DNA from 2 places in the Rhodoferax sp. AJA081-3 genome. Region 2 is predicted to be linked to the other one. Evidence: predicted binding sites of a transcription regulator. Region 2 holds the regulator's gene; the other holds the start of a gene.

Region 1 (14,681 bases), 300 kb from region 2:
GGCGTGTGATGGTTGCGCTGATGATTGCGTTTGCGCTGATGTGGCTGTTCTTGTTGGTGGTGCAGTTTCTTTCAGCCAGCAGACCTGATCGGCAAGACCGCGAATTGCGTGGCTTTAGTGACGATCTGATCACGACACTGGAAGCGTTTGACGACCAAGCCGAGGCAACGGTTGTGGCTGCTGCGTCCGAGGCGCAGGTGAACCAGATGCACAGCCGCGCCAAAACCCCGCGGTTGGTATTGGTACAACTGCATGATCTCAACGGCAACTTGCTGTACGCGCCGCAAGCGGCGCACAAAGCGGTGCTGACTGGGGAACTGGGTGGCATCACCCAGGCCGAATTTGCGGGGCAGACGCTACGGGTCTACCACACCCAAGGCAAACGCTGGCGCGTGTTGGTAGCGAGCACACAATTGCCCAGACTCTGGATACTGGGCCGGTTGGCGGCAGAGTTGTCGTTTTACATGCTCATCGCCTTTCCCTTTGTACTGGTGCCACTTTTAGCGGTGTCGCAGGGCCTTCGGCCACTGCGCGAGATTTCTGAAGAAATTGATGCCCGCAGCGCAGACGATTTGTCGCCCACCGGCCTGACGCCGCGATACCTCGAGCTCAAGCCGTTAATCCGGTCGCTGGATTCATTGCTCAGCCAGTTGCGCAGCAAGGTCAAACGCGAGAGCGCCTTTGTGCATGAAGCGGCCCATGAGTTGCGCACCCCCATGGCCGTGGTCTCGGCCCAAGCCCATGCATTGGTGCACGCGCCGACCCCGGTCGAGCGACGCGAGGCAGAAGCACGTTTGGACCATGCCATTGCACGGGCATCCCACCTGGTGGAGCAGTTGCTGCAATTGGCCAAGGTAGACAGTGATTGGTCACAACCGGCGCAATCGGTAGACCTCACCCAGGAACTACAGCAAGCGCTGGCCATGCTGGCACCGGCTGCCATGGAGAAGAATTTGGAGCTCAGCCTGGACGCTCCCGACTCGGTGGTGCATGTGCTGGAACTCAACGCTTTTCGGTCCATTCTGCATAACCTGGTGGGCAATGCCATTTTGTATGTGCCGGCGGGTGGGCAGGTAGAGGTCACACTGGCAGTGGACAGCAACCGATTGGTCATGGCCGTAGCGGACGATGGGCCCGGCATCCCGGAAGAACATTGGCCATTGGTGTTTGAACGGTTCTTCCGAGGCACAGGGCACGACCAACCCGGCTCGGGCTTGGGGCTTGCCATTGTGAAACAGGCCAGCGCCAAGCTGGGCGGCTTGGCATGGGTCGAACGGGGCCTGAAGGGACGGGGTTGCAAATTTGTGGTGTCACTGCCGCGCAGTGCGGTGCGCTGATCTTTAGCCGACCTAAAGGTTGGCAACGCAACAATACGCCTGACACCGGCCCTGCGCATGGCATGGGCCCAGGATTTACTTCACCATCGGGTTCGAAAGCGCCCGCAGAGAACACAACAATGCATTGGATTACCTGGACTCAGTATGGCTTGCGGCTGATGGCATTCGCCATGATTTTCACAGGCGTTCATGCGGCGGACTTTGAGAAGCCCCCTTCTGCCAACCATGGATTTGTGTTCGTCACTTTGCCTGGCAGTGAACCCATCGATGCGCTGGTGTTGCGCTCAGTGGCCGACATGACGGACTATCGGCTCGCCAAGATTCCCAACCGCGAGGGCAAAACATTTGGACTGTGGTTGCCTGCGGGCGAGTACAAGATACAGAAGTGGCGCGACTCCTATTTAAAAGAGTACCCCAACCTTTCAGTGGCCCCAGGTCAACTGACCGACATGGGCAGCCTGGTACCGGTGCCGGTGGGTGATGGCCAGTTGGTGCTGCTGCCCCTGCGCAACGACGAAACACGGTCCAAAGCGCAGGCCACTGTGGCAGAACTTCAAGAAGCCCTGCCGTCAAAAGACATGCGCCCATGGGTTGTGGACCGCGTGCCCCCAGCCATTGCCGATTTCGTCGACGCCGACCCTGCCAATCGCTTTGGCCTGATTGGCGCGCTGCTCATGTACTACGAAGGCCGTGCCAATGCATCGCCCATCAGCAAGCAACTGCGTGCTACTACGGGTGTTGATGCGTTTCTGGCCTTGGCCAAAACTGCTACGCCACCGCTCACCCAAAAGCTGGTCGTCGATGCAAAAAGGCGCAGCTACTTTGGCGCCGCCTTGTGGCAGATCAGGGTGCGCGATACAGGCGGCGTTTGGGGCGCTCTGGACACCGGCTCCTTGCACAACGTGACAGCCGTGGCAGCATGGGAAGACACACTGCTGGCCGGTTTCGAAAACGGCGTGGTTCGCATGAGTACGGACGGCGGTTTGAGCTGGAAGCTGGTTGCAACTTTGGACCGCGGTGTTGCTATCACGGACATCTCGCGCATCGGCGACCAGTGGCTGGTGACTGCGGCCCGGGGTGTGGTGGTGCGCAACTTGTTTCGCAGTGTTGACCAGTTGAGCATTTACGTGGCCCGTGCTGCAGACTTGTCAGACATCGCCAAACAGCGCGAGTTGGCGGTTGAGGTCGAGCCCCTGTTGCGTCCGAGCGCCGTGGCCTACAAGAACTTCTATTTCGTCAACGCCTATCCCAAGCTGTGGCGACTGGACACTTCGACCATGCAGTGGAGTGCGGTGGGCCCCGACACCGATGTGCATGGCTTTCAAGTCACCCCCGGCAACGGCACTTTGGCCGCGTACCGCATCAAGGGCGGTTTCTCCAAGCTTTTTGTTTCAACGGATCTCGGGCAGAGCTGGACCAAATACGACAACCCGCCCTACGTCATCATGGACATTCGATTCACCAACGCCCAGGATGGACAGGCCGTCCGCTGGAATGCGGGCGCTTTCTCAGGGGTGATCGAGCTTCTGCAGTATGACCGGGCCAAAGACGCCTGGAGCAAATTTACCGACGCGCCTGCGGGCTGCAAAACCATGCTGCCCGATGTGTCGAACATCGCAAAGCTCTGCGTGACCCGTGGCGGCAATATTTTGAACTTTGCCGACGGCAAGTGGCTAGCCGAATTTGCGGTGGATTGATCCACGCAACACACAACAAAATAGGAAATTGACGTGATTATTTGGGGAAAGAAAATTGTCAGGAGTCACCTTGGCTATGCCGCGGACTTCTGTCCCGTTTGTGCATGCGCAAGGCCATTTGCGCTGAACCGCGTGGGGTCGGCGGGGCATCTCTATTTCATAGCTGTGGGCGATGGTGACCTGGTGGGTTATGAGCGTGCTTGCATGGTGTGTACGGTTGTGCTCAAAGCAAACCCCACCCAGTATGCTGAAGTGGCGACCCGCCCCAGCGCGATTCTGGACCTGGTGAAACAAACCTTTCCGAATTTGATACAGGTGTACCAAGAGCGTTTGACCCTGGAGCGTGCTATCCGGCTTGATCCCACGATGGTGAGCGACGCCAACAGACAAACGCTCCTCATGGAGCCTTTTCTTCTGCTATCGGTCAAAGTGTCAGAGCGCTTCGAGAATTCGGCGTTCAGCGCCAACACGGGCTTCCTGAAGAATGAAGTGCTGCCGATACTGGCTCGCGCCCTGCGCCGCTTGCGCCCCACAGAAGCGGAGTTGAAAACTGCGTTGACGCGTATGGTGCAAATGAAGGAACCCATAGGTTCCAAGATCAAACTGGCGGATCTGATGGCCGCACTTCAACAGCCGGCCTCGAACGATGCGGCGTTGGCACCTGCAAAAGCAGGAGGGCAAGCGCCGGTGCAGGTTGGGCACGCGGCCAAGCACCGCACTAATGCGGGAAAGCTGATGCGATGGTTGTCGTATTTCATCGCAGTGGGCGTGCTGGGTCTGGGCCTGTTGACACTTGTGCCCAGCGAAACCAAACAGGCACCTTCCGCGCTGTGGGTTATCTTGGCATTGGCAGGAATGGTCGGCTTTGCCGTCTACCGCGCGAGTGCAGCAGTCATGCAGGGATTGACCTGGGGGCGCACCGTGGGCAGCGCCTTTGGTGTGTTGCTGCTCTTTGGATTCCCGTTCGGCACAGCCTTGGGCGCGTACCTTCTGTGGTGCTTGGGGCTGAAGTGGACCAGCGCTGATTTGGCTTAAAGTTGTCAACCCAATAGCTATAGTATTTATAGCAATACAAGCATAATTCACGGGGGCTAGAGCCTCATTTGACTCAAACCTCTTTAGCAAATCACTCCACCCGCGTTACCGCGTTGGGCTTGAAGCCCAGGTCTGCCGCCTTGCCCTTGCGCCCACGTGCGGCGCGGGCGTTGTTGAGGCTGCGGATTTCCAGCGTCTCGTCGCGCTCTTTGCCACCGCGGCCAATGCCGTCGATGCGGATGCTGCGGGTATAGGCTGCCGCGCCGGCCAGGGTGTCTTTGGCTTCCAGATCAATCAGCATAAGACCACGGCCACCATTGGCCATGGACTTGAGTTCGCTGATCTCAAAGGTCAGGATGCGGCCACCGGTGGATGCACAGGCCACATGGGTGGCAACGGGCACCATGGCGGCTGGCGTGCCCGCCACCGTGACCTTGCCCTGTGCGCCCGATACCAGGGAGGGGCAGCACAGCGTCTCGCCATCGTTGACGGACACAAAGGCCTTGCCCGCCTTCTGGCGCGAAACCATGTTCTCCACTGTGGCCATAAAGCCGTAACCGGCTGTGCTGCTGAGCAGCAGCGTGGCGGCGGCCGGACCGGCAAAGTAGTACAGCAGTTGCGTGCCGCTTTCCAGCTCAATCAGCGTGGTGACGGGCTGGCCATCGCCCCGGCCACCCGGCAGCAGCGACACAGCCACCGAGTAGACGCGGCCGTTGGAGCCAAACACCAGCAGCGTATCGACACTGCGGCACTCAAAGGTGCCGTACAGGCCGTCGCCGGCCTTGAAGGCGAACGAGGTGGCCTCGTGGCCATGGCCGGTGCGGGTGCGCACCCAGCCTTTTGCGCTGACGACCACGGTGACGGGTTCGTCCACCACTTTGATTTCCAGCACAGCTTTTTTCTCGGCCTGGATCAGTGTGCGGCGCTCGTCGGCAAAGGTCTTGGCATCGGCCTCGATCTCTTTGACCATCAAGCGGCGCAGCGCTGCAGGGTTGCCCAGAATCTCTTCGAGCTTGCCCTGCTCGGTGCGCAGCTCCAGCAGCTCTTGTTCGATCTTGATGGCTTCCAGCCGGGCCAGTTGGCGCAGACGGATCTCCAAAATGTCTTCGGCCTGGCGGTCGCTCAGGTTGAAACGTGCGATCAATGCCGCCTTGGGCTCCTCGGCCTGGCGGATGATGGCAATGACCTCGTCGATATTCAGCAGGACGAGTTGGCGGCCTTCCAGAATGTGGATGCGGTCCAGCACCTTGGACAGGCGGTGTTGCGAGCGGCGCTCAATCGTTGTCTGGCGGAATGCAATCCACTCCAGCAGCATCTGGCGGAAGGATTTTTGGGTGGGCCGGCCATCCAGACCAATCATGGTCAGGTTGATGGGGGCAGATGTCTCCAGGCTGGTGTGGGCCAGCAAGGCGGTAATCAGCTCCTGCTGGGAGATACGCGAGGTCTTGGGCTCGAACACCAGACGCACGGTGGCGTCTTTGTTGGATTCGTCGCGCACCACGTCCAGCACCGACAGCACACTGGCCTTGAGCTGGGTCTGGTCTTGCGACAAGGCCTTTTTACCGGCCTTGACCTTGGGGTTGGTCAGCTCTTCAATCTCTTCCAGCACACGCTGGCTGCTGACACCGGGCGGCAGTTCGGTCACCACCAGTTGCCACTGCCCGCGGGCCAGGTCTTCGATCTTCCAGCGGGCGCGCACCTTGAGCGAACCACGGCCGGTGCGGTAGGCATCGGCAATGTCGCTGGCGCTGCTGATGATCTGGCCGCCACCGGGGTAATCCGGGCCGGGCACCAGGGCTGCAAGCGCATCGTCGGCCAGGGCTGGCGTCTTGATCAGGGCCACGCAGGCGTCGGCGATCTCGCGCAGGTTGTGGCTGGGGATTTCGGTGGCCAGGCCGACGGCGATGCCGCTGGCGCCATTGAGCAGGCTGAACGGCAGGCGGGCCGGCAACTGGCGCGGTTCTTCGGTAGATCCGTCGTAGTTGGGCTGAAAGTCCACCGTGCCCATGTCGATTTCATCGAGCAGCAGGCTGGTGATCTTGGCCAGGCGGGCCTCGGTGTATCGCATGGCAGCGGCGCCGTCGCCATCACGGCTACCAAAGTTGCCCTGGCCGTCGATCAGCGGATAGCGCTGCGAAAAGTCTTGCGCCATGCGCACCAGCGCGTCGTACGCTGCCTGGTCACCGTGGGGGTGGAAGCGGCCCAACACATCACCGACCACGCGGGCGCTTTTGACGGGGCGGGCACCGGTGTTGCCATTGGCCCCACCAAAGCCCAGGCCCATGCGCGACATGGAATACAAAATGCGGCGCTGCACGGGCTTTTGGCCGTCGCAGACATCGGGCAAGGCGCGGCCCTTGACCACACTCAGGGCGTATTCCAGGTAGGCACGTTGGGCGTAGGTGGCTAGATTCAGTTCGTCATCACCGCCATCACGGGGCGGCTCGGCGGTCAGGTCAAGAGTGGCTTGGTCGGTCATGGAAACTTGTTAATTCGACAATTCTGTAAGGGACTGTGCCGCCTTGGCGGTCTGGCCCGAGCCGATCACCAGATCGTGGGCGTGCAAGGGGTCGCGCCATGTCTTTTTGGCCTGGGCGTCTCCCTCTTGCGGGCTGCTCACGCCGTCCCATCGCAAATTGACATTGGCGCTGTGAAACTGGCCCTGCACACGGGCGCCTGTCGATGCCGCAGGGACAACCCCACGGGCCTGGGGATTGAGGCGCTGGTACAACTGCATGACGGAGCGCACGTAGTTCTGCGTTTCCTTGTAGTTGGGTATCTTGTTGCCCGCCCTTTGCACCGCGCCCTCGCCCGCGTTGTAGGCGGCAACGGCCAGCTCCAGCTGGCCGGGGAACATCTTGATCAAGTCGCGCAGGTAGCGCGCGCCAGTCTGGATATTGGTCTTGGGGTCGGTCAGCTTGGCGGATACCGTGCCGCGCTGGTCATTGGCCAAACCGTAGCGCTCTGCGGTTGCCGGCATGACCTGCATTAGACCGACCGCACCCTTGGGCGACACCGCTGTGGGGTTGAAGCGGGACTCGGTATGGATGACGGCTTGTAGCAGCGCCATATCCAACTGGTGGGCATCGGCCGCGGTGCGCAGATGGTCCTTGACGGCCATGAAACCGGGAGACACTTCAATGGCCGCCACGCTCTTGGCCGAGAACTCGGTTGTGCGGGCTTCCATTTGCCCGCTGCCAACAACCTCTGCGGTGTCCGCGCTGGACGCGGGCAGGCCGCGGAACATCAGCTGGTAACGTTTGTCGAGCTGGCTGGACGCAAAGTGTTTCACGCCCTTGGGATCGGTGTAGATCCACATATCGGCATAGGCCGCCTGACCTGCCAGCAGCACCAGACCGACCAACAGGTTTTGGAGTTTTGCAGCCATCACACGTCCACCTCGACCGAGTCGCCGTGCAACTCCATCAGTTCGCGCCGGGCGGCGGCCTCGCCTTTGCCCATGAGTTTGGTGATCAGCGCCTCGGTATCGCCAAAATTGATGGCGCCCAGTGTGACCGGCAGGAGGCGGCGGGTGTCGGGGTTCAGGGTGGTGTCCCACAACTGCTCGGCATTCATTTCACCCAGACCCTTGAAGCGGCTGATGCTCCACGCGCCCTCGCGCACGCCTTCTTTGCGCAATTTGTCGAGAATGGCGACTAATTCACCCTCATCCAGCGCGTACGCCTTGGAAGCGGGTTTTTTACCGCGCGCGGGGGCATCCACCCGGAACAAGGGTGGACGGGCCACAAACACGTGGCCGGTTTCGATCAGTTTAGGGAAGTGGCGGAAGAACAGGGTCAACAGCAGCACCTGGATGTGGGAGCCGTCCACGTCCGCATCACTCAGTATGCAAACCTTGCCGTAGCGCAGGCCGGACATATCCGGCGAGTCGTTGGGGCCGTGGGGGTCGACCCCGATGGCGACCGAGATGTCGTGGATTTCGGTGTTGCCAAACAGGCGGTCGCGGTCCACTTCCCAGGTATTTAAGACCTTGCCGCGCAGGGGCAAAATCGCCTGGTTTTCCTTGTCGCGGCCCATCTTGGCGCTGCCGCCCGCAGAATCACCCTCGACCAGGAACACTTCGTTGTAGGCAATGTCCTTGCTTTCGCAGTCGGTTAGTTTGCCGGGTAACACGGCCACACCAGAGCTTTTGCGCTTCTCCACCTTTTGGCCGGCTTTTTGTCGGCTTTGCGCGGCTTTGATCGCCAACTCCGCCAATTTCTTGCCGTAGTCCACGTGCTGATTGAGCCACAGTTCCAGCGCGGGGCGCACAAAACTGGAGACCAGACGCACGGCGTCACGGGAATTGAGTCGTTCTTTGATCTGGCCCTGGAACTGCGGGTCCAGCACCTTGGTGGACAACACATAACTAGCGCGGGCAAACACGTCTTCGGGCATCAGCTTGACACCTTTGGGCAACAGCGAATGCAGGTCGATGAAGCTTTTGACAGCGGTGAACAGGCCATCGCGCAGGCCGCTTTCGTGGGTACCACCGGCGCTGGTGGGGATCAGGTTGACGTAACTTTCGCGCACGGGTTGGCCGTCTTCGGTAAAGGCGACACACCAGGAAGCGCCCTCGCCTTCGGCAAAGTTGTCACTTTGGTTGTCTGCAAAACCTTCGCCTTCAAACAAAGGGATGACGGGGTCGCCAGTAAGCGTTTGTGTCAGGTAGTCGCGCAGGCCGCCTTTGTAGAGCCAAGTTTGGGTTTCTTTGGTTTTCTCGATCAGCAGCGACACGCTGACACCGGGCATCAACACCGCTTTGCTGCGCAGCAGGTGGGTCAGCTCGGCCATCGGCAGCGCGGCGGACTCAAAGTATTTGGCATCGGGCCAGACACGTACCGTGGTGCCGGATTTACGGTCACCCTCGCCCGTTTTGCGCGCTTCCAGCGCCTGGGTGACGTCACCGTTTTCAAAGACGATGGTGGCCACCTGGCCCTCGCGATATGAAGTAGCCTCCAGGCGCTTGGCCAGGGCATTGGTCACGCTGACACCCACGCCGTGCAGACCACCGGAGAAGCTGTAGGCGCCGCCCTTGCCCTTGTCGAACTTGCCACCGGCGTGCAGGCGGGTGAACACCAGCTCGATGACCGGCGCCTTTTCTTCGGGGTGCATGCCAAACGGGATGCCGCGGCCATCGTCTTCTACGGCGATGGAGCCATCCACATGGACGGTGACTTTGATCTTTTTACCGTAACCGCCCAGGGCCTCATCGGCCGCGTTGTCCAGCACTTCCTGGATGACGTGCAGCGGGTTGTCGGTGCGGGTGTACATGCCCGGACGTTGTTTGACGGGCTCCAGGCCTTTGAGGACCCGGATGGAACCTTCGGAGTATTCGGGGGTAGCTTTGACGGACATAGGGCGGTGATTGTAATCGCCACACCCTAACACAGCTGTATGCAAATACAGCCAGCAGGGAAAACGGCTTTGTGTTAACCCCAGCACCGCACCTTCGGATTGGCGACAATCTGCCAATGCACCACGCCCCCAAACCGCTTTCCACCGCCCAGGTATTGGCCTGCGGCGCCATCATCGTCACGCTGTCCATGGGTATACGCCACGGTTTTGGCCTGTGGCTGCAGCCCATCACCACCGCCCAGGGCTGGACGCGGGAGACCTTTGCCTTTGCGATCGCCATCCAGAATCTGGCCTGGGGCATTTCCGGCATTTTTGCCGGCATGGCGGCGGACCGTTTTGGGGCATTCCGGGTCATCATTGTGGGATCGCTGCTGTATGCACTCGGGCTGGTGGGCATGGCCTATGCCAGCACGCCCTTGCTGTTTTCCCTGAGTACGGGCGTGTTGATTGGCATGGCGCAGGCCGGTACCACCTATGCGGTGATCTACGGCGTGATCGGCCGCAATGTGAGTGCCGACAAACGTTCCTGGGCCATGGGGGTGGCTGCGGCAGCGGGCTCGTTCGGGCAATTTTTGATGGTACCAACCGAAGGCTTTTTGATCAGCCACTTTGGCTGGCAAGAGGCGCTGGTGATGCTGGGCGTGGCGTCGCTGCTGATGATTCCGCTGGCCTGGGGGCTTCGCGAACCGGCGTTTGGGGGTGCTTCTGCTGCACCCCGCGAGCAGACCATCACCCAGGCGCTGCGCGAGGCCTTCAAATACCCCAGCTTCCAGTTGCTGATGGCGGGTTATTTCGTCTGCGGCTTCCAGGTGGTATTTATCGGTGTGCACATGCCCAGCTATCTAAAAGATAAGGGCCTGTCGCCCCAGGTGGCCAGTTACGCACTGGCGTTGATCGGCCTGTTTAATGTGTTTGGCACCTACGCCGCCGGCGTGCTGGGCCAGAAGATGCAGAAGAAAAACATACTGGCCTTTATTTACTTCGCCCGCGCGGTGGCCATCAGCCTGTTTCTTCTGGCGCCGCTGACGCCCGCCAGTGTGTATGTGTTTTCCAGTGTGATGGGGCTGCTGTGGTTGTCCACAATTCCGCCGACAAATGCCACCGTGGCGCAGATTTTTGGTGTGGCGCATTTGTCCATGCTGGGTGGTTTTGTGTTCTTCAGCCACCAGATCGGCTCCTTCCTGGGCGTCTGGCTGGGTGGTTATCTGTATGACAGGACCGGCAGCTACGACATCGTCTGGTACATCGCCATTGCACTGGGTGTAGCGGCCGCACTGGTCAACCTGCCGGTGAAAGAGGCGGCCATCGTCCGGCCCCTGCCACGGGATACGGTCACGCCATGACGCTGCGCAAGCGCTTGGCTGTTGCAGCACTGGCCCTGGCCGTGTTGGCCGGGGTGTTTGTGCTGTACACCCGGCCAGACTTCATGGTGCAGATGGCCAACCAGGTGTGGGCCTGCTTTTGAACAGCCCCTCCCCTTGGGTTGAGCGCTGGTCGCATTTGCTGGCGCCTGGCACCACCGTGCTGGACGTGGCCTGTGGACCGGGCCGACACCTTGCCTGGTTTGCCGGGCGGGGCCACGCGGTCACGGGGGTTGACCAGGACATTGAACGGGCCCGCCAGCAGGTACCCAGCGCGGAGCTGGTGTGTGCCGACATAGAAGCCGGGGCCTGGCCGCTTCAGCGGGACGGGCAGATGCGCACATTTGGCGCGGTAGTGGTCACCAACTACCTGTGGCGTCCGCTGCTCGACAACATTGTGGGCAGCGTGGCGCCCGGGGGCATACTGTTGTATGAAACCTTCGCCGCGGGCAACGAGGCGTTTGGGCGCCCCAGCCGGCCCGATTTCCTGCTGCAACCCGGCGAACTGCTGCGCGCCTGCACCGCGATGGACGTGGTGGCGTACGAGCACGGTTACCTGCCCGATCCACCGCGGATGGTGCAACGCATAGCAGCGCTGAAGCCCGCTGCTGATGGGGCCAGGCCACCAGAATCGAAGCGCATTGCACTCTAGGTAAAATAGTTGATTACTGACCAAATGACCGACATGAACCAACCCCAAGGCCCCCTTACCGGCAGCATCGTCGCCCTGATCACACCCATGCAGGAAGACGGCTCCGTAGACTACCCGGCGCTGCGCAAACTGATCGACTGGCACATCGCCGAAGGCACGGATTGCATAGGCGTGGTGGGCACCACCGGTGAATCCCCCACGGTCAACGTCGAAGAACACTGCGAAATCATCCGTGTTTCCGTCGAACAAGCCGCCAAACGTGTGCCCATCATGGCCGGCTGCGGCGCCAACTCCACCGCAGAGGCTATAGAGCTGGCGCGTTTTGCCAAGAAGGTCGGCGCCGATTCGCAGTTGCAGGTGGTGCCCTACTACAACAAGCCGACACAAGAAGGCCAGTACCTGCACTTCAAGGCCATTGCTGAAGCCACCGGCGACCTGCCCGTCATCCTGTATAACGTGCCCGGCCGCTCGGTAGCCGATATGGCCCACGACACGGTCATGCGCCTGGCCCAGGTGCCTGGCATCGTCGGTATCAAGGAAGCCACCGGCAATATCGAACGTGCGCAGTGGCTGATCAAGGAAGCGCCCAAGGGTTTTGCCATTTATTCAGGGGATGACCCTACGGCAGTGGCCCTGATGTTGTGCGGTGGACATGGCAATGTCAGCGTCACCGCCAACGTGGCGCCACGACTGATGCACGAGTTGTGTGTTGCGGCCTTGGCTGGCAATGTGAAGCGCGCCATGGAGATCCAATTCCAGTTGCTGCCCTTGCACAAATCGCTTTTCGTAGAATCCAACCCGATTCCCGTCAAATGGGCTGCTGCCCGCATGGGTCTGTGCACAGACGCCCTGCGCCTGCCATTGACCCCGTTGACACAAGCCAATCAGCCGGCACTGGAGCGTGTGATGCGCGCCACCGGTCTGATCTAAGTTCCTGTTCCATTTCAAGGATTTCCGTGAACCCTTTCTTTAAATTGACGCTTGTCAGTGCAGCGATCGCGCTGTCAGCCTGTACCGTTCTAGAGTCTGACAAGGTGGACTATCGCAGTGCAGGTGGCGGCGTAAAGGCGCCCGCACTGGATGTACCGCCCGACCTGACCCAGCTGTCCAAAGACACGCACTATGCGGTGGTAGGCGGCACGGTTTCGGCGTCTGGTTTTAAGGCAGGTCAACCCGCCGCTGTGGCAACTGGCGCTCCTTCCGTTGCGGCCGTCACCATGGGCGATGTGCGCATAGAGCGTTCTGGCAACCAGCGCTGGCTGGTGGTCAACCGCCCCGCGGACAAGCTGTGGGACCCGGTAAGAGAGTTCTGGCAGGACAACGGCTTCCTCTTGGCCATGGACCAGAACACCCTGGGCATCATGGAGACCGACTGGGCCGAAAACCGTGCCAAGATCCCGCAGGACTTCATCCGCTCCTCGCTGGGCAAGCTGTTTGACTCGCTGTATTCGACCGCAGAGCGCGACAAGTTCCGCACCCGCCTGGAGCGCAACGCCAACGGCGAGACCGAAATTTTCATCAGCCACCGCGGCATGATTGAAACCGTCACCACCACATCTGCCAAAGAATCCGGCGGCACACTGTGGCAACCCCGCGCTGCAGACCCCGAACTGGAAGCCGAATTTTTGCGCCGCCTGATGGTCAAGTTGGGTGTTGCCGAGGCACAGGCCAAGACATTGGTAGCAGCCCCCACGATCACCAAAAAGAGTATTGCGTCGGTTTCCACCGAAAACGGACAACCCGCCGTGCGTATTGAAGAGGGCTTTGATGGCGCGTGGCGCCGTGTGGGTCTGGCACTGGATCGCACAGGCTTTACGGTAGAAGACCGCGACCGCAAGCAAGGTATCTACTTTGTGCGCTACGTGCCCCCGAACGCCGAAAACACCGAGCCCGGTTTTTTCAGCAAGTTGTTCAGCAGCAGCAAGGCTACCGACGCGGCCAAATTCCAGATCGCTGTACGCAGCGTGGCCAATGTGACGACGGTGTCCGTGCTCGACGCCAAGGGTGCACCAGAGACTTCGGTCAGTGCCCAGCGTATTGTCAAAGTCATCGCGGACGACATCAAATAAGCAAAACGAGCCGCATCCTGGCGGGCTTGAACAGCCCTTTCAGGGTGTGACAGGCGAAAAAAAAGCCACCGAACGGTGGCTTTTTTGCTGGGCGCTCGATTTAGCTCTTTGCTGGCTCGGAAGCAGTAGCAGATGCTGGAGCGGCAGGAGCCGATGCGTCAGCAGCAGGAGCGGAAGCAGCAGGTGCAGCAGGAGCTGGAGCGGCGACAGGAGCGGGAGCAACTACTGGAGCAGGAGCTTCTTCTTTCTTACCGCAAGCAGCCAAGGCAGCGGCAGCGATAACGGCTGCCAAGACGAGTGATTTGTTCATTTTTAAAAACTAGAGTGAGTTAACGAAACAATTTTCGGAAATTGTCAAAGCAGCGCGCCGCCCAGACTCAGACAAAAAGCATTCGATCTCTTTTTGCCTAACCGGCGAGTATACAGGATAGTCCCTCTATACACGGGAAAACCCTCTATACCGTGGCTATAAACCCAAAGTTGTTGCCGAAAATCCAGGTGAACTTTGGCGCCGGCATTCGTCAAGCTCTTCCTTGAGCAGCACCCGCCGTGCCGGTTCCAGGTCCGCCACACCGGTGCTACGCACCAAATCGAGGCGCCGCATGGCCCATTGTGGGCTCCACAGAGCACTGGGCATTTCACTGGCGTCAATATTCTTGCAAACCCGGCACTCAATGATGTGGTCCCACGTCTTGCGCCAGGTGACAAAGCGGGGTTGGTAACGGATGACAGAGTCGTAACTGCGTGCTAGGAGCACCAATTGACGGCCGCTTCCGGCCCAGGCCTGCAAGGATTCGGAAACGGCACGCTCTCCGAGCGGCCATTCTTCAAAATTCGCATCGCTCCAAACCATGGACGGCCAGTTTTCTTGCGCTGCGCGCGCCAAAGCGGCCCGAATGGTCTGCGCAAACGCCTTGGGCCCGCTGAATGGGCCCTTCAGCACCTCACCACCACTGTCTTCACCGGTTTCAGTTGTCGCCATGGATCCACCCCGCTTCCAACCAGTCTTGCACCAATTCACGGGCCGGTGCACTCAGCCGTTTGACGCTAGTTGCGCCTAAAACCCGTTCATCGGCAAGCAAACGCATCAATTGTGCGTCCCGCCCAGAGGCCAGGAAACTCTCGCCGTTGATAAACACATGTTTGGCGTCATAGGCCATGCGGGTGCGCCG
Region 2 (14,681 bases):
CTAAATGGCGGTTTACGGACCTCAACGAATTGTGGTCCGGGTTCAACAAGACCCATTGGTAATGTTGCCAGCGCCGAGCTGGGAGTACGGCGCCAGCAATCGTTCACCCTACCAACTCAGGCAGCAGGTGCTTTGACTGCGTATTTGCCCAGCTCTGCTTTGGCAATGGCATTGCGGTGCACTTCATCGGGACCGTCGGCAAAACGCAGTGTGCGCGCGTTGGTGTAGCTGTAGGCCAGAGGGAAGTCATCACACATGCCGGCGCCACCGTGGACCTGCATGGCCCAGTCGATCACGTCACAAGCCATCGTGGGCGCCACCACCTTGATCATGGCAATTTCATTCTTGGCAAACTTGTTGCCAGCAATGTCCATCATCCATGCCGCCTTGAGTGTCAGCAGGCGCGCCATGTCTATCTTGCAGCGCGCTTCGGCAATCCGTTCCTGCGTCACAGTTTGGGCCGCGATGGGTTTGCCAAAGGCGATGCGTGACGAGGCACGTTTGCACATCAACTCCAGTGCACGTTCGGCCAGACCAATCAGGCGCATGCAGTGGTGGATACGACCGGGGCCCAGTCGGCCTTGGGCGATTTCAAAGCCGCGTCCTTCACCCAGCAAAATATTGCTGACTGGGACACGCACGTTTTCAAACAACACTTCCATATGGCCGTGCGGTGCGTCGTCATATCCAAACACGTTCAAGGGCCGGACCACGGTAATGCCCTTGGTGTTTGCCGGCACCAGCACCATGCTTTGCTGTGAGTGGCGAGGGGCCTCGGGGTCGGTTTTGCCCATGGTGATGTAGACCGAGCAACGGGGGTCGCCCGCACCCGATGTCCACCACTTGCGGCCATTGATGACGTATTCGTCGCCCTGGCGTTCGATACGGGTTTCAATATTGGTGGCATCGCTGGACGCCACATCGGGTTCTGTCATGGCAAAGGCGGAACGTATCTGGCCTTCCAGCAGGGGCTTGAGCCAACGGGCTTTGTTTTCCTCGGAACCATACCGCGCAATGGTTTCCATATTGCCGGTGTCGGGTGCTGAACAATTGAAGACTTCACTGGACCACATGACGCGGCCCATGATTTCGGCCAGGGGTGCGTATTCCTGGTTGGTCAGGCCGGCGCCGTGGTAGCCCGATGCCTGTGCACTATCCACCGGCAGAAACAGGTTCCACAAACCGGCGGCCTGGGCCTTGGGTTTGATTTTTTCAATGGTTTGCAGCGGGGTCCAGCGTTTGCCGGCTGCCGTGTTGGCAGCGATTTCGGCATGGTAAGCCGCCTCGGACGGGTAGATGTGCTCGTCCATGAACCGCAGCACGCGTTCCTGCAGGTCTTTTGTTTTGGGGGAATAGTCAAAGTCCATGGGATCTCCGTTGGTGTTTGTTCTCAAAAAGAATGGCGGTGCTCAAGCAGCGCAGGCAAATTTCCAAGCCATTTGGGCCAAGGGGCGAGCGCCCGCCGCTGAACTGACGGCCTGTGCGCTGGAGGCGGTGCCGGCTTCGACGCGCTTGGCAATACCCTGCAAGATGGCGGCGATGCGGAACAGGTTGTAGGCCATGTAGAAGTTCCAATCGGCCTGGAGTTGCTCTGGTGTGGCCAGGCCCGTGCGTTCGCAATAGCGGCGTATGTATTCCGCTTCACTGGGGATACCCAGCGCTTCAAAATCCAGCCCTGCAATACCGCGGAACGATCCCGGTGGTATGTGCCAGGCCATGCAGTGGTAGCTGAAGTCTGCCAACGGATGGCCCAACGTGGATAACTCCCAATCCAGGACGGCGACAACCTTGGGCTGCTCTGCGTCAAACATCAGGTTGTCTAGCCGGTAGTCGCCATGCACGATGCTGACCATGCTGTCGTCACGGGCCATCGCAGGAATGTTTTGCGGCAACCACTCCATCAGCTTGTCCATCTCCGCAATGGGCTGGGTGATGGAGGCGCTGTATTGTTTGCTCCAGCGACCGATTTGCCGCTCGAAGTAATTGCCGGGTTTGCCGTAGTTCGCCAACCCCCGGCCTTTGAAATCAACCTTGTGCAGGGCCGCGATCACGCGGTTCATTTCGTCGTAAATGGCACCGCGTTGGCTACGGTCCATGCCTGGCAACGACTGGTCCCATAGAACACGACCTTGCATGTACTCCATGACATAAAAGGCACGGCCAATGACGGATTCGTCTTCACACAGACAGTACATATGGGGCACGGGCACACCAGTATCTTGCAGCCCGTGCATGACGGCAAATTCGCGCTCTACGGCGTGGGCAGACGGCAGCAGCTTGGCAACGGGGCCGGGCTTGGCGCGCATCACATAACTCTTGCCGGGCGTAACGAGTTTGTAGGTCGGGTTGGATTGCCCGCCTTTGAACATCTCCACCGCCATGGGTCCGGCATATCCCGGCAGATTTTCTTCCAGCCAGGTGCTCAGTGCAGCAACATCAAATGCATGCTGTTCACTGACAGGTCGTGTACCTAGGAAATGGTCAAATTCACTCATGGGGATGTTGTGTCGGTAAAGTTGTATAGAGGTCAGTTGTCGGCATCAATGATGTGCATCAGCGCAGCGCGGTCGCGCACCACCAGGCCACCTTGCTCGATCCGGATGGCTCCGTCCCGCTCCATGGACTTCAACTCCTGGTTGACACGCTGGCGGGACGCACCCAGCAGTTGCGCCAGCTCTTCCTGGGCCAGTTGCAGGCCTATGCGCACTTCTGTCGCATCGCTGAGCGAAGGAACACCGTAGCTGCGGACCAGGTGCAACAACTGTTTGGCCAGCCGCGCACGCAGGGGCAGGGTGTTGAGGTCTTCCACCAAGCCGTACAACTGCCGAATGCGGCGTGCATGCAGCCGCAGCAGCGCTTCGTACAACTCGACATGCAGGGCCAGAATCTTTTTGAAATCGGCCTTGGCCACACACAGAATCGTGGTGTCTGCGTGGGCATAGGCGTCGTGGGTACGCCTGTCCCCGTCGAAAATCGCAACGTCCCCAAACCAGATGCCAGGCTCCACGTAGGCCAGCGTAATCTGCTTGCCGGAAATGGAGGTTGAGCTCACCCGCACAGCCCCTTTCGCGCATGCAATCCACTCCTCCGGCGGCTCGCCGCGGGCTGCAATCAGGTCGCCGTCTTTGAAACGTTTGACGTATGCGCATCGAAGAATGTCGTGTTTGAGTGAAGGGGACAGCGTGGAAAACCAGCGACCGCCATTGATCGCTGAGCGTTCGTCGATAGTAAGGATGGGTTCGTCCATAGCTTGTCTTTTTGGTGACTGCAGATGTCGGAAATGACAGGTCCATTGTCACCTGCGCGGCAGACGTTTGTCTCTGTGTTTGTCGCGCGCGTGTCTGCTCTTCCAGGTTTGCCCTGTGCGGTGGAAGAGACAAATAGGGTGGGATTACGCGCCTCTCTTGTGGAATGCATGAGGGCTTGGCGGCTATGGTGCTGGGTTGGAAGGCCCTTATGCGAAAATCGGTCACATAGATGAAACCCCATAGAAAATATTTATTTGCGACATTGGGCGTTGCGACGCTGTGTGTTGCGATGAACAGCGCAGCGCTGACTTTGGGGCGCGCCAAAGGGTCTGTTTTTTTGGGGCAGGCGCTCAAACTGACGGTGCCCGTTCAGATGGAAGTGGGCGAGGGTAGGGCGTCGCTGTGTTTTGAAGCCGATGTTTTTTACGGTGATACCCGCCTGGACGCCGGCCGAGTGTCCGTTAGCAGCGAGTTGTTGCCCCAGACTCCATTGGCAAACGTGACCATCTTTGCGCAAGGCGCGGTGGATGAACCCGTGGTTACGGTGTACTTGCGTGCAGGGTGCGAAGCTAAAACCACCCGCCGTTACGTTCTGCTGGCCGAAGTGGCGCCGGCCGTGGCGGTGCCACCGCCCAGCGCCAGCGCACTGCCCGTGGTTCCGCCAGTGGCCCGCCCCTTGCCCGCTTTGCGAACGCCCCAAAACGAGAGTCGCGCCGCTGCAGCGCCACGTCCTGCCAAACCACCCAGGGTGCCACCCAGCCGTGGGGCGCAGCTAAAGCTTGAACCGCTGGATGTAACGCAGGATCGTGATCCCACCCTGAAGCTCAGCACGGAACTGGTGGTTGAAGAAGGCGGCGACCTGCAACGGAGCGCGCGGGCGGATGCGCTGTGGCGTTCGTTGAATACCACGCCGCAAGACATACTGGCAACGGACAGTCGCCAGCAGGCACTTGGGGCGGACCTCAAAAGCTTGCAGGGCATAACAACGAAAAATCGGCAGCTATTGGAAGACATGACGCGCCGGCTGGACCGGGCGGAGGCCGGACGTTATGCCAACCCCGTGGTTTACGGGCTTTTGCTATCCCTGGTGGTATGCGGCTTGTTGATTGCCTGGATGTGGCGTCGCGCCCAAAGCGGTGCCTTGACCCGTGACCCGTGGTGGCGTGATGAGGGGCTTGGTGATAAGTCGGAAACAGTTGATTTTCCCGAAAACGGGGCGCCACAAGCGGACCCCCATGCCGCGCGCGATGTGAGGCAAGCAGAGGTGCCGCCATCCACTGGCTTGAACAACATACCCGCGCCACCTTTGGCTAGCGTCGCGCAGGTCGACATCCCTCTCCATGGGGATGACCCCGTGCACGTTGGCCCGTCCAAGGCGGTCACCAGCAGTGTGGAAAAACGCATTGCGAGTGTTGCGCAGAGCCAGCCCTTGTCACGAGCTGCGGGGCATGTGGACTTTGGCCATAGCATGTCTGCCAGCTTGCTGCGTTCTGTCAATTCCAAAGAGATGCTGGATGTACGCCAGCAGGCCGAGTTTTTCATGACCCTGGGGCAGCACGACGAGGCCATCACACTCTTGCGGGAAAGTGTGGAAGCTGGCCCCGATGCCAACCCGCTGGTCTCTCTGGAATTGCTCAAGGTATTGCACACGCTGGGCCGCAAGGCAGAGTACGACTATTACCGCAGTGTGTTCAATGCCATCTTCAACGGCCATGTGCCGGTGTATGCCGAATTCAGCCAACCGGGGAGCGGGCTGGAGGCCTACCCGCAGGTGTGCAACCGGATTGTGGCGTTGTGGCCTTCAGAGGATGCTGTGGCGTATATCGAGAGTTGCCTGGTGCGTACGCGCAGGGAAAGCGGGGGGCAAGACTTCGATCTGGAGGCGTTTCGTGATCTGCTGATGCTGCACGGCGTGGCGAACCGCATCGCATCGTCATCGTTTGATTCGGGGTTCATGGCATTCAGCGCTGCCAAAACCGCACCGATTCCAGTGTCGGTCGCAGCGGAGGTGGGCGTTGACCTCGATTTGTCGGAACCACACAACGGCAACCTGATCGACTTTGATACCAGCGGCTGGTCACCATCGGAGCCTGAGGGCGCAAAAGGCAAAGGACGCTGAAGGGCGTTGTCAACGCCTGACTTGTAATGCGCCGGGGTTGACGATATTGGTAGGTGTCCCTTTGATGAAATTGATCACGTTGTCAAAGGCGGCGCCGAACAACGTCTCGTAGTTGTTTTGCTCCACATAACCAATATGCGGTGTGCAGATGCAGTTTTCCAAACGCAGCAAGGCATGCCCTTGTAACACTGGTTCGGTGTCGAAAACGTCAACTGCCGCCATGCCCGGGCGACCCCGGTTCAGCGCGCTGATCAGGGTATTGGTATCCATCAGTTCTGCCCGGGACGTATTGACCAGCAGTGCCGTGGGCTTCATGCGGGCCAGATCGGCGTGGTCTATCAGATTGCGGGTGCTGTCACTCAGCCGCAGATGGAGCGACAAGACGTCAGAATGTTCAAAAAAGGCCTCGCGGCTGGGTGATGCGCCATACCCATCCTGCAGCGCTTTTTCGCGTGAGGCTTCGCTGCCCCAGACCATGACTTTCATGCCGAAGGCCCGACCGTAACCGGCGACCATCTGGCCAATCTTTCCGTAGCCCCAGATACCCAGTACCTTGCCCTGCAGTTCACAACCCATGCCAAAGTTGGCGGGCATGGAACCCGACTTCAGCCCGGACTGTTGCCAGGCACCGTGTTTGAGGTTGCCAATGTAGTGCGGTAGCCTGCGCATGGCCGCCATCACCAGGGCCCAGGTCAGCTCAGCCGGTGCCACACCAGAACCCACACCTTCGGCCACCGCGATGCCCCGCTCTGTACAGGCCTGAACATCCAGGTGTGCACCGACACGGCCGGTTTGGGAAATCATTTTCAGCTTGGGCAGTTTTTCGATCAGTTGGCGGTTGATGTGGGTGCGTTCGCGGATCAGAACGATGACATCCGCATCCTTGAGCCGTACCGAGAGCTGGCCAATCCCTTTGACCGTATTGGTGTACACCTTGGCTTGGTAGGCCTCCAACTTTTCAGCGCACTCCAGTTTGCGCACGGCATCTTGGTAGTCATCCAATATCACAATATTCATGGATGCAATTGTGCCCTGTCAAAGGGCCATGCCGCGCCCCAGAAGGTATCAACTTATGACAGTGCCGCTTCCTTGGCAGCCAAGCGGTCCAGTTCGGCGCACACATCGGCCATGCGCCCGGAGATGACCATACGGCCCACGCTGGAACGGGCTTGTCCGCTTTCGACTACACGCAAGACGCGCAGCGGCTTTTGTATTGTGCGATTTTGGCCTGTAGCCCCCGTCAGTAGGTCATTTGCTGCTACTGATTTAGGAGTAAAGCATTGCACTTGCCGCTGGGGCAGCGGTACACCCACAACCGGCGTGCGGCTGGCCGACCACCAGCGCATCAGGCCTTGCAGTGGTCCAAAGAAATCTGAATTGGCAAATCGAGCGGTGTTCATGGGAGTGACTTTCGTGCGGAATTACATGAGCATGGTGTTGCGGATCAAACCAACTGCCAGACCTTCGATCTCGAAGGGCTCGCCGGGCTCCACCACTATGGTTTGGTAGTCCGGGTTTTCGGGGTGCAGTTCGATCAGGTGTTTATTGCGGCGAAAACGCTTGACCGTGACTTCTTCACCCAGGCGGGCGACAACAATTTGGCCGTTCTTGGCATCTTTGGTGGCTTGCACGGCCAACAGATCACCGTCCATGATGCCGGCGTCCCGCATGGACATGCCGCGCACTTTCAGCAGGTAATCGGGCTGGCGCTGGAACAGGCTGTTCTCCACGTAGTAGGTTTTGTCTACATGTTCCTGGGCGAGAATGGGTGAGCCCGCCGCGACCCGGCCTACCAGGGGCAGGGCCAACTGGGCCAAGCCGGGCAATGGCAAGGAGAACTGCTTGAAGCGGGATTCATGGATGGACTTGAGGGTGTCGCTCTTGAGCCGGATGCCGCGCGAGGTGCCGCTGACCAGCTCAATCACACCCTTGCGTGCCAGGGCTTGCAGGTGTTCTTCGGCCGCATTGGCAGACTTGAAGCCCAGTTCGCTCGCAATTTCTGCACGCGTAGGCGGTGCTCCTGTGCGGGAGATGGCGTTTTGGATCAGATCGAGAATCTGTTGTTGTCGCGCGGTGAGTTTGGGACTTTCAAGCATGCTGACTCCTTGGTTATGGGCCGTGTAAGCTGTTGGTCTGTACACACTGTTTCGGCATCCAGTAGCTGTATTTTTAACCAGTTTTATTTTGTTTGCAAGTGGAAAGCGCAAATATGTTGAAAAAGATGGTCTTTTTGGGCACCGGTGGCACGATTGCAGGCACCGCGGCTGAGGCAAGCGACAACGTGGGTTACACCGCGGCGCAGCTGGGTGTGGGGCAATTGCTGCAAGCCATACCGCGCCTGCAACAGGCGCTGGGCCCACACGCTTTTCTGGCAGAGCAGGTGGTGCAGGTCGACAGCAAGGACATGGGTTGGGCCCAGTGGCGTGTGTTGGCGCAGCGCATCCAGTACCACCTGGCGCAGCCCGATGTGCATTCCGTGGTGGTCACACACGGTACTGATACGCTGGAGGAGACGGCTTTCTTTTTGTCGCGTGTCTTGTCTAAAAAACTACTCGCACAGAAGGCGGTGGTACTGACCTGCGCTATGCGACCGGCCTCGTCATTGGCGCCAGATGGCCCGCAAAACGTACTGGATGCAGTGGCAGTGGCCGGTTCGGCAGAGGCGCGCGGCGTGTTGGCGGTGTGTGCGGGGACGGTGCACTCGGCGCGGGATGTCCAGAAAATCCACCCCTACCGGTTGAATGCCTTTGATTCGGGCGATGCCGGGCCATTGGCCTACGTGGAAGAGGGAAGGGTGCGGTGGTTGCATGCCTGCCCTGACGCCGATGCAGCAGCAGACTTTCCGTTGAAAGCCTTGGCAAAAGACCCCTGGCCACGCGTCGAAATCATCACCAGTTATGCTGGCGCGGCCGGCGCCATCGTGCGGGCTTTGTGTGCCGACGCCGCGGTGCAGGGCATCGTTGTAGCGGCTACGGGCAACGGCACGATCCACCAGGATCTGGAAGCGGCCTTGCGTGTGGCGCAAGTGCAAGGGGTGCGTATTGTGCGGGCAAGCCGTTGTGCTTACGGGGGCATCGTGGCAGGTGTTGCGGAAGGTGACTTCCCGCATTCAAAGGGGCTGCCTCCGGTCAAGGCCCGTATTGCCTTGATGCTGGAATTGATGGCGTAAATAAGGCCGCGATTGCGGCCTTTGATTTGGGGCAACAGCGTGTTCAGCTACCCAACGCCTCAAAAATACGCGACTTGATGACTTCCACATCACCCATGCCGCTGACGGCGCGGTACTGGGGGGCGCTGGCCGGATCTTTGGCGGCCCAGCCGGAGTAATACTCCACCAGGGGACGGGTCTGCGCGCTGTACACGTCCAGGCGTTTCTTCACGGTCTCTTCCTTGTCGTCGTCGCGCTGGATCAGCGGCTCGCCGGACACATCGTCCACACCCTCGACCTTGGGGGGATTGAACTTGACGTGGTAGGTGCGGCCCGATGCGGGGTGCGAGCGGCGTCCACTCATGCGTTCGATGATGGCGTCAAAGGGAACATCGATTTCCACCACGAAGTCCAGCGCCACACCAGCCGCTTTCATGGCGTCCGCCTGGGGGATGGTGCGGGGAAAACCGTCGAACAGGAAACCGTTGGCACAGTCGGCCTGGGTTAAACGCTCCTTGACCAGGTTGATGATGAGATCGTCGCTGACCAGCCCACCCGCAGCCATGACGGCCTTGGCTTCCAGTCCCAGCGGGCTGCCCGCCTTGACGGCGGCACGCAGCATGTCGCCGGTGGAGATTTGTGGAATACCGTATTTTTGGCAAATGAACGTGGCCTGCGTGCCTTTGCCTGCGCCTGGCGCGCCCAACAAAATTAGTCTCATGGATACCCTCGGATAGAACAAAAACCTTTGGCGCGGCATGCTGCACCGTCGTGGTGCGCCACGACACGCGGCTGCCTCCCGAGAATAGCATGGACCACCGTTCGCCTAACTTACGGATTACCCGTTGCTGGCAACAAATAAGGCCCGTACCCGTTCCAGGTCTTCCGGCGTGTCCACGCCCGGCCCTGGCGCTTGCGCACTCACATGCACGGCAATGCGGTGGCCATGCCACATAGCGCGCAACTGTTCCAGCGCCTCGGTCACTTCGATAGGTGCTTGGGGTAGTTGCGGGAACAGGCGCAAAAACCCGACGCGGTAGGCGTAGATGCCAATGTGGCGCAGTGGCGCGGGCTGGGGCAGGGTCTGCACGCCTTGGGCAAAACCATCACGCCACCAGGCAATGGGGGCCCGGCTGAAGTACAGGGCCATGCCAGCGGCATCCAGCACCACCTTGACGACATTGGGGTTGGTGAAATCGGCCACGCTGTTTATAGCGTGTGCGGCCGTACCCATGCTGGCCAGGGGTTGGGCTTGCAACACATCGGCCACGGCTTGCACGAGGGCGGGGTCTATCAGCGGCTCGTCGCCCTGCACATTGACCACAAGCGCGTCATCGCGCAGCCCCAGCACCTCACAGGCTTCGGCCAGGCGGTCACTGCCGGAGGCGTGGTCTTGTCGCGTCAGGATGGCTTCAATGCCATGGTGCTGGCAGGCCTGGAGGATGGAGGCGTGGTCGGCCGCGACCACAATGCGGGCGCTGGCGGGGACGCCCGAGCGCACACGTTGCGCCACACGCACCACCATGGGCACGCCGCCGATGTCGGCCAACGGCTTGTTGGGCAAGCGGGTGGAGGCCAGCCGCGCCGGTATGAGTACGGTGTAGGCCATGCTGGCGTGGCTTACAGGCCGAGTTCGTCGTCGCTCAGCGTGCGGGCTTCGTTTTCCAGCAGGACCGGAATGCCGTCGCGCACTGGGTAGGCCAGGCGCGCACTACGTGACCACAGCTCCTGCTTCTCGCGGTCGTATTCGAGGGGGCCCTTGGTAACGGGGCAAACAATGAGTTCAAGTAGTCGGGTGTCCATGGGCAGATGATAACTTTGCGCCAAGCAGTGGGGCCAGGGCAGTGTCCAGGGCTGAGAAGAACGCGGCTTCTGGCTTGAACACCAGCGGGACCGCCAGTGCGTCCGGGGCCAGGGGCCACAGTTTCGCGGCATCTTTCTCTGTGCAAATCAGCCGGTAGCCCCCGTGCAATATGCTTGATGTGCTATCAAATGCATAGTGATCCGGTAGCGCAAGCGTCTGCGCCAATGGCAGGGGGAGCGCGCGCAGCATCGCGAAAAACGCTTCGGGCTGGGCAATGCCTGCCAACGCCATCAGCGGTTTGCCACCCGGCGCGCGCAATGCCTCCAGCGGGATGTGAACGCCATCGCGTCCAACAGCGAAGGGCGCCAGACTGCGTTGTGCGGTGTAGCCGGCAAACGCTGGCTGGCTGCCGGTGTGCAGCACCAGCAGGCGATCCGCACGTTGGCCGACGCGGGCCACGGCGCTGCGGGGCCAGCCTTCGCGCAGAGGGCCCGCGGGCAAGTGCCAGCCATTGCCACAACCGCGGTCATCGAACACGCAAACTTCCAGATCGCGGTACAGGCCGTAGTGCTGCAGGCCGTCGTCACAGAGGATGATGCGGGTGTTGGGATAACGCGCCAAAAGGGCGGTGGCGGCGTCAAAACGTGTCGGCCCCACAAAGACGGGTACCTGGCAGTTGCGCCGGATGAGTAGCGGTTCATCCCCTGCGTCTTCGGGGCGGGATTCGTCCAGAACTTCGATGCAGGCAGTGCTGTTGTGGCGCCCATAACCGCGTGAGACGACCCCCACACGGAGTCCTTGCGCATGCAAATGCTGCACCAAGGCCATGGTGGTGGGTGTCTTGCCTGCGCCTCCGGCAATCACATTGCCGACCACAACCATGACGGCGTCGACACGCTGGGTCTTGGCAATGCCATGCCGGTACATCTGGCGCCGCAGCCAAACCAGGCTCTGAAAAACCAGTGAAACGGGCCACAACAGGCACGCCAGCCAGGTCCGTCCGGTCCAGGCACGCAGCAGAATCCTTTGCAGCGCGGGCCGCAAAGCACCGGCCATGGCGCTAGCGACCACCCGCCTGGGCTGAAGACTGGGTAGCGAAGGTGATCTGGTGCAGACCCGAGCGGCGCGCGGCTTCCATAACCGTCACCACCGACTGGTGCTTGGCACTGGCGTCTGCGCTGATGATGACCACTGTGTCTTTGCCTGCTTTTGCGCCATCGGTCATGGCCATCGACACGTTTTCCAGCGTGCGTCCGACCACGGGCACCCGGTTCACGCTGTAGGCACCGTCGGCACTGATGGCTACGATCAGCTCCTTGGCATAGTCGCGCTGGGCGTCGGTGTCGGCAACCGGCAGCTTGAGCTGCATTTCGGTGAACTTGCTGTAGGTGGTGGACAGCATCAAAAAGATCAGCACCACCAGCAGCACGTCAATGAACGGGATCAGGTTGATCTCGGGCTCTTCAGTGGTACGGGCGCGGAAGTTCATGGTTTGCTTTTACGGAACACCTTGAGGTGGCGGGCCAGGTGTTCGGCAGAGGTTTCCAGTGTCAGCAGGTAGGCATCCACCTGGCCACGGAAGTAGCGCCAGAAAATCAGGGAAGGGATGGCCACCAGCAAACCAAAGGCCGTGTTGTATAGCGCAATCGAAATGCCGTGTGCCAGTTGGGCCGGGTTGCCGCCGGTGGACCCACCAGGCGCTTGCGAGCCGAAAATCTCGATCATGCCAACGACAGTGCCAAACAGGCCCATCAGCGGTGCGGCCGATGCAATGGTGGCCAGTGCACTCAGGCGCAGCTCCAGGCGGTGGGCAACGATGCGGCCGGTGCTCTCCATGGTCGCGCGCAGGTCGTCTTCGGTGCACCGGGGATCGGAGTTGATGGCGCGCAATCCGCTGGCCAACACTTCACCCAGGGCGGAGTTCTTTTCCAGCTGGGTTACCACGTCCGGTGCCGGTATGGCGTTGCGCGTGACGCTCAGCACCTCGTCCAGCAGGCGCGGGGGCGCAACCTTGCTGCCCTTGAGGCTGATGAAACGGTCAATAACGATGGCCAGGGCCAATACGGAGCAGGCAATGAGGGGCCAGATTGGCCAGCCAGCGGCTTGTATGATGGAAAACAAATGGTCACTCCGTACAGATGCAATGCCCCGCGATTATGGCGTACGCCGGTGACCCACAGAACATGTGGATAAGTTTGTGCAAAACTATTGCCCGACCCGGCGCCAAGCCGCACCAAAGCGTGGTTTTGACAAATTGATGACAAATTCAGCAATAAAAAATCCAATGAAATCAACAACTTATTACGCCACGCCGTGTTGTGCGCGGGGTCTGCCCGCTGGCAAGGGGCTAGACCCGTATCTGTGGAGTGTTAGCGCGCACTACAGGCTTGGGGCGCTTGGAATGCACGATGTTTGAAGCGCCACAAACCGCCGCGTCGACCGTACGGGTGTGGCAGGTGAGGGCCTTGTGCCGGGCCATTGCCGATGCCATGGACGCCCGCTTCAACCCGGTCACCGTAGCCGGCGAGATCAGCGGGTTCACCCGCGCGGCCAGCGGACACTGTTACCTGTCGTTGAAAGACGAAACCGGCCAGATCCGCTGTGCCATGTTCCGCCGGGCGGCAAGCCTGCTGAACTTCAGTCCCCGCGATGGCGACCGGGTGGAGGTGCGCGGGCGCCTTGGCGTGTACGAGGCGCGGGGCGAGTTGCAACTGGTGGTGGAGAGCATGCGGCCCGCAGGGCAGGGCACGTTGTTTGAACAATTCTTCAAGCTCAAGGCCAAGCTGGAGCAGGAAGGCTTGTTTGACAGTGCACGCAAGCGGCCGCTGCCCGCCATGCCACGTGCAATTGGCCTGGTGACGTCTTTGGGGGCTGCTGCCTTGCACGATGTGGTGACGGCCCTGCAGCGGCGTGTGCCGCACATACCGGTGGTGCTGGCGCCTGCGGCAGTGCAAGGCGAAAACGCGCCGCGTGAGCTGGTGCAGGCGCTGTCCAGTCTGTACGCCCAGGTCCAGGCGGCCAGTGCGGACGCTGCCGTTGCCATTGATGTGATCTTGCTGGTGCGTGGCGGCGGCGCCATGGAAGACCTTTGGGCTTTCAACGACGAACAGCTGGCCCGCCTGTTGGCGCGCAGCCCGGTTCCTGTGGTGTGTGGTGTGGGCCACGAAACGGACTTCACCATTGCCGACTTCGTCGCTGACATCCGAGCGCCGACCCCCACTGCCGCAGCAGAACTGGTTTCAGAGCCTACCGCTGCGTGGCTGGACCTGGTGGCGGAGCTGGAGACCCGTATGTGCGATGCCGTGGGGCGTTATCTGGACCGGCAGGCACAGCGTATCGATCTGGCAACCTCGCGTCTGGGAAGGCCCTCGTCATTGGCGCACCGCCAGCGCCTGGTGTTGTCCGCGCTAGAGCAACGCATGCAGCACGCCGCGCGCATGGGATTGCAGATCCGCCAATCGGATATTGCACGCAGGCAGCAGGACTGGCAGCCCCGCATCCAGAGGGCTTTGCAGGGCTTGCACGAACGTAACCGCCGCGCCGAGTTGCGTTTGGGGTTGTTGGATCCTTCGCTGGTGCTGCAGCGGGGATATGCCTGGCTGAGCCTGGAAAACGGACAAACACTGGGCCATGTGGCGCAGGCTATTCCCGGGCAGCAGGTGCGGGCCACCCTTACCGATGGCGCGGTTGACTTGACCGTCAACGGCCGGGGTCAAAATTAATTCCTACAATCAGCGTTTTTGCCAACCCAAGAGAGGATTCCATGGAACACACCCTGCCCGCTTTGCCGTATGCGATCGACGCTCTGGCCCCTGCCTATTCCAAAGAAACGCTGGAGTTTCACCATGGCAAGCACCACAACGCCTACGTGGTGAACCTGAACAACCTGCAAAAGGGTACGGAATTCGAAAACATGTCGCTGGAAGAGATCATCAAGAAGTCCAGCGGCGGCATCTACAACAACTCGGCCCAGATCTGGAACCACACGTTCTTCTGGAACTGCATGAAGCCCGCTGGCGGTGGTGAGCCGTCCGGCGCATTGGCTGCAGCCATCAATGCCAAGTGGGGCAGCTACGCAGCTTTCAAGGAGGCTTTCGTCAAGTCTGCCGTGGGCAACTTTGGCTCTGGCTGGACCTGGCTGGTGAAGAAGCCCGATGGCTCTGTGGATATCGTCAATACGGGCGCTGCCGGTACGCCCTTGACCACAGCCGACAAGGCCCTGCTGACCGTGGACGTGTGGGAGCATGCGTACTACATCGACTACCGCAACATGCGTCCCAAGTTTGTCGAAACCTTCCTCGACAAGCTGGTGAACTGGGGCTTTGCCGAAGCCAATTTCGCCTGAGTGCCTTGCACCTGTGA

What was found. Region 2 encodes LexA, which represses DNA repair genes until DNA is damaged. Its sites were predicted from a motif close to ACTGTATNNNNATACAGT; they were not measured.
Region 1: a site for LexA is predicted at 9,462-9,479, ahead of HZ993_RS07020 (DNA topoisomerase IV subunit B). Genes of this name have one in related genera too.

Annotation. Positions count from the first base shown of each region.
Region 1 is NZ_CP059068.1:1,510,881-1,525,561, forward strand. Features, by position in the region: gene HZ993_RS06995 (HAMP domain-containing sensor histidine kinase) at 1-1,337, shown strand, start outside; gene HZ993_RS07000 (hypothetical protein) at 1,457-3,034, shown strand; gene HZ993_RS07005 (hypothetical protein) at 3,068-4,069, shown strand; gene parC (DNA topoisomerase IV subunit A) at 4,161-6,548, opposite strand; gene HZ993_RS07015 (lytic transglycosylase domain-containing protein) at 6,558-7,457, opposite strand; gene HZ993_RS07020 (DNA topoisomerase IV subunit B) at 7,457-9,427, opposite strand; gene HZ993_RS07025 (MFS transporter) at 9,544-10,770, shown strand; gene HZ993_RS24745 (hypothetical protein) at 10,767-10,892, shown strand; gene HZ993_RS07030 (bifunctional 2-polyprenyl-6-hydroxyphenol methylase/3-demethylubiquinol 3-O-methyltransferase UbiG) at 10,889-11,440, shown strand; gene dapA (4-hydroxy-tetrahydrodipicolinate synthase) at 11,474-12,370, shown strand; gene bamC (outer membrane protein assembly factor BamC) at 12,397-13,509, shown strand; gene HZ993_RS07045 (hypothetical protein) at 13,976-14,491, opposite strand; gene HZ993_RS07050 (cupin domain-containing protein) at 14,478-14,681, opposite strand, start outside.
Region 2 is NZ_CP059068.1:1,215,492-1,230,172, reverse strand. Features, by position in the region: gene HZ993_RS05755 (HD-GYP domain-containing protein) at 1-62, shown strand, start outside; gene HZ993_RS05750 (acyl-CoA dehydrogenase family protein) at 117-1,367, opposite strand; gene HZ993_RS05745 (phosphotransferase family protein) at 1,410-2,495, opposite strand; gene HZ993_RS05740 (Crp/Fnr family transcriptional regulator) at 2,528-3,247, opposite strand; gene HZ993_RS05735 (FimV family protein) at 3,538-5,367, shown strand; gene HZ993_RS05730 (D-2-hydroxyacid dehydrogenase family protein) at 5,377-6,384, opposite strand; gene HZ993_RS05725 (hypothetical protein) at 6,438-6,767, opposite strand; gene lexA (transcriptional repressor LexA) at 6,789-7,463, opposite strand; gene HZ993_RS05715 (asparaginase) at 7,577-8,536, shown strand; gene adk (adenylate kinase) at 8,580-9,236, opposite strand; gene kdsB (3-deoxy-manno-octulosonate cytidylyltransferase) at 9,354-10,124, opposite strand; gene HZ993_RS05700 (Trm112 family protein) at 10,136-10,318, opposite strand; gene lpxK (tetraacyldisaccharide 4'-kinase) at 10,299-11,375, opposite strand; gene HZ993_RS05690 (biopolymer transporter ExbD) at 11,380-11,808, opposite strand; gene HZ993_RS05685 (MotA/TolQ/ExbB proton channel family protein) at 11,805-12,440, opposite strand; gene xseA (exodeoxyribonuclease VII large subunit) at 12,728-14,041, shown strand; gene HZ993_RS05675 (superoxide dismutase) at 14,083-14,664, shown strand.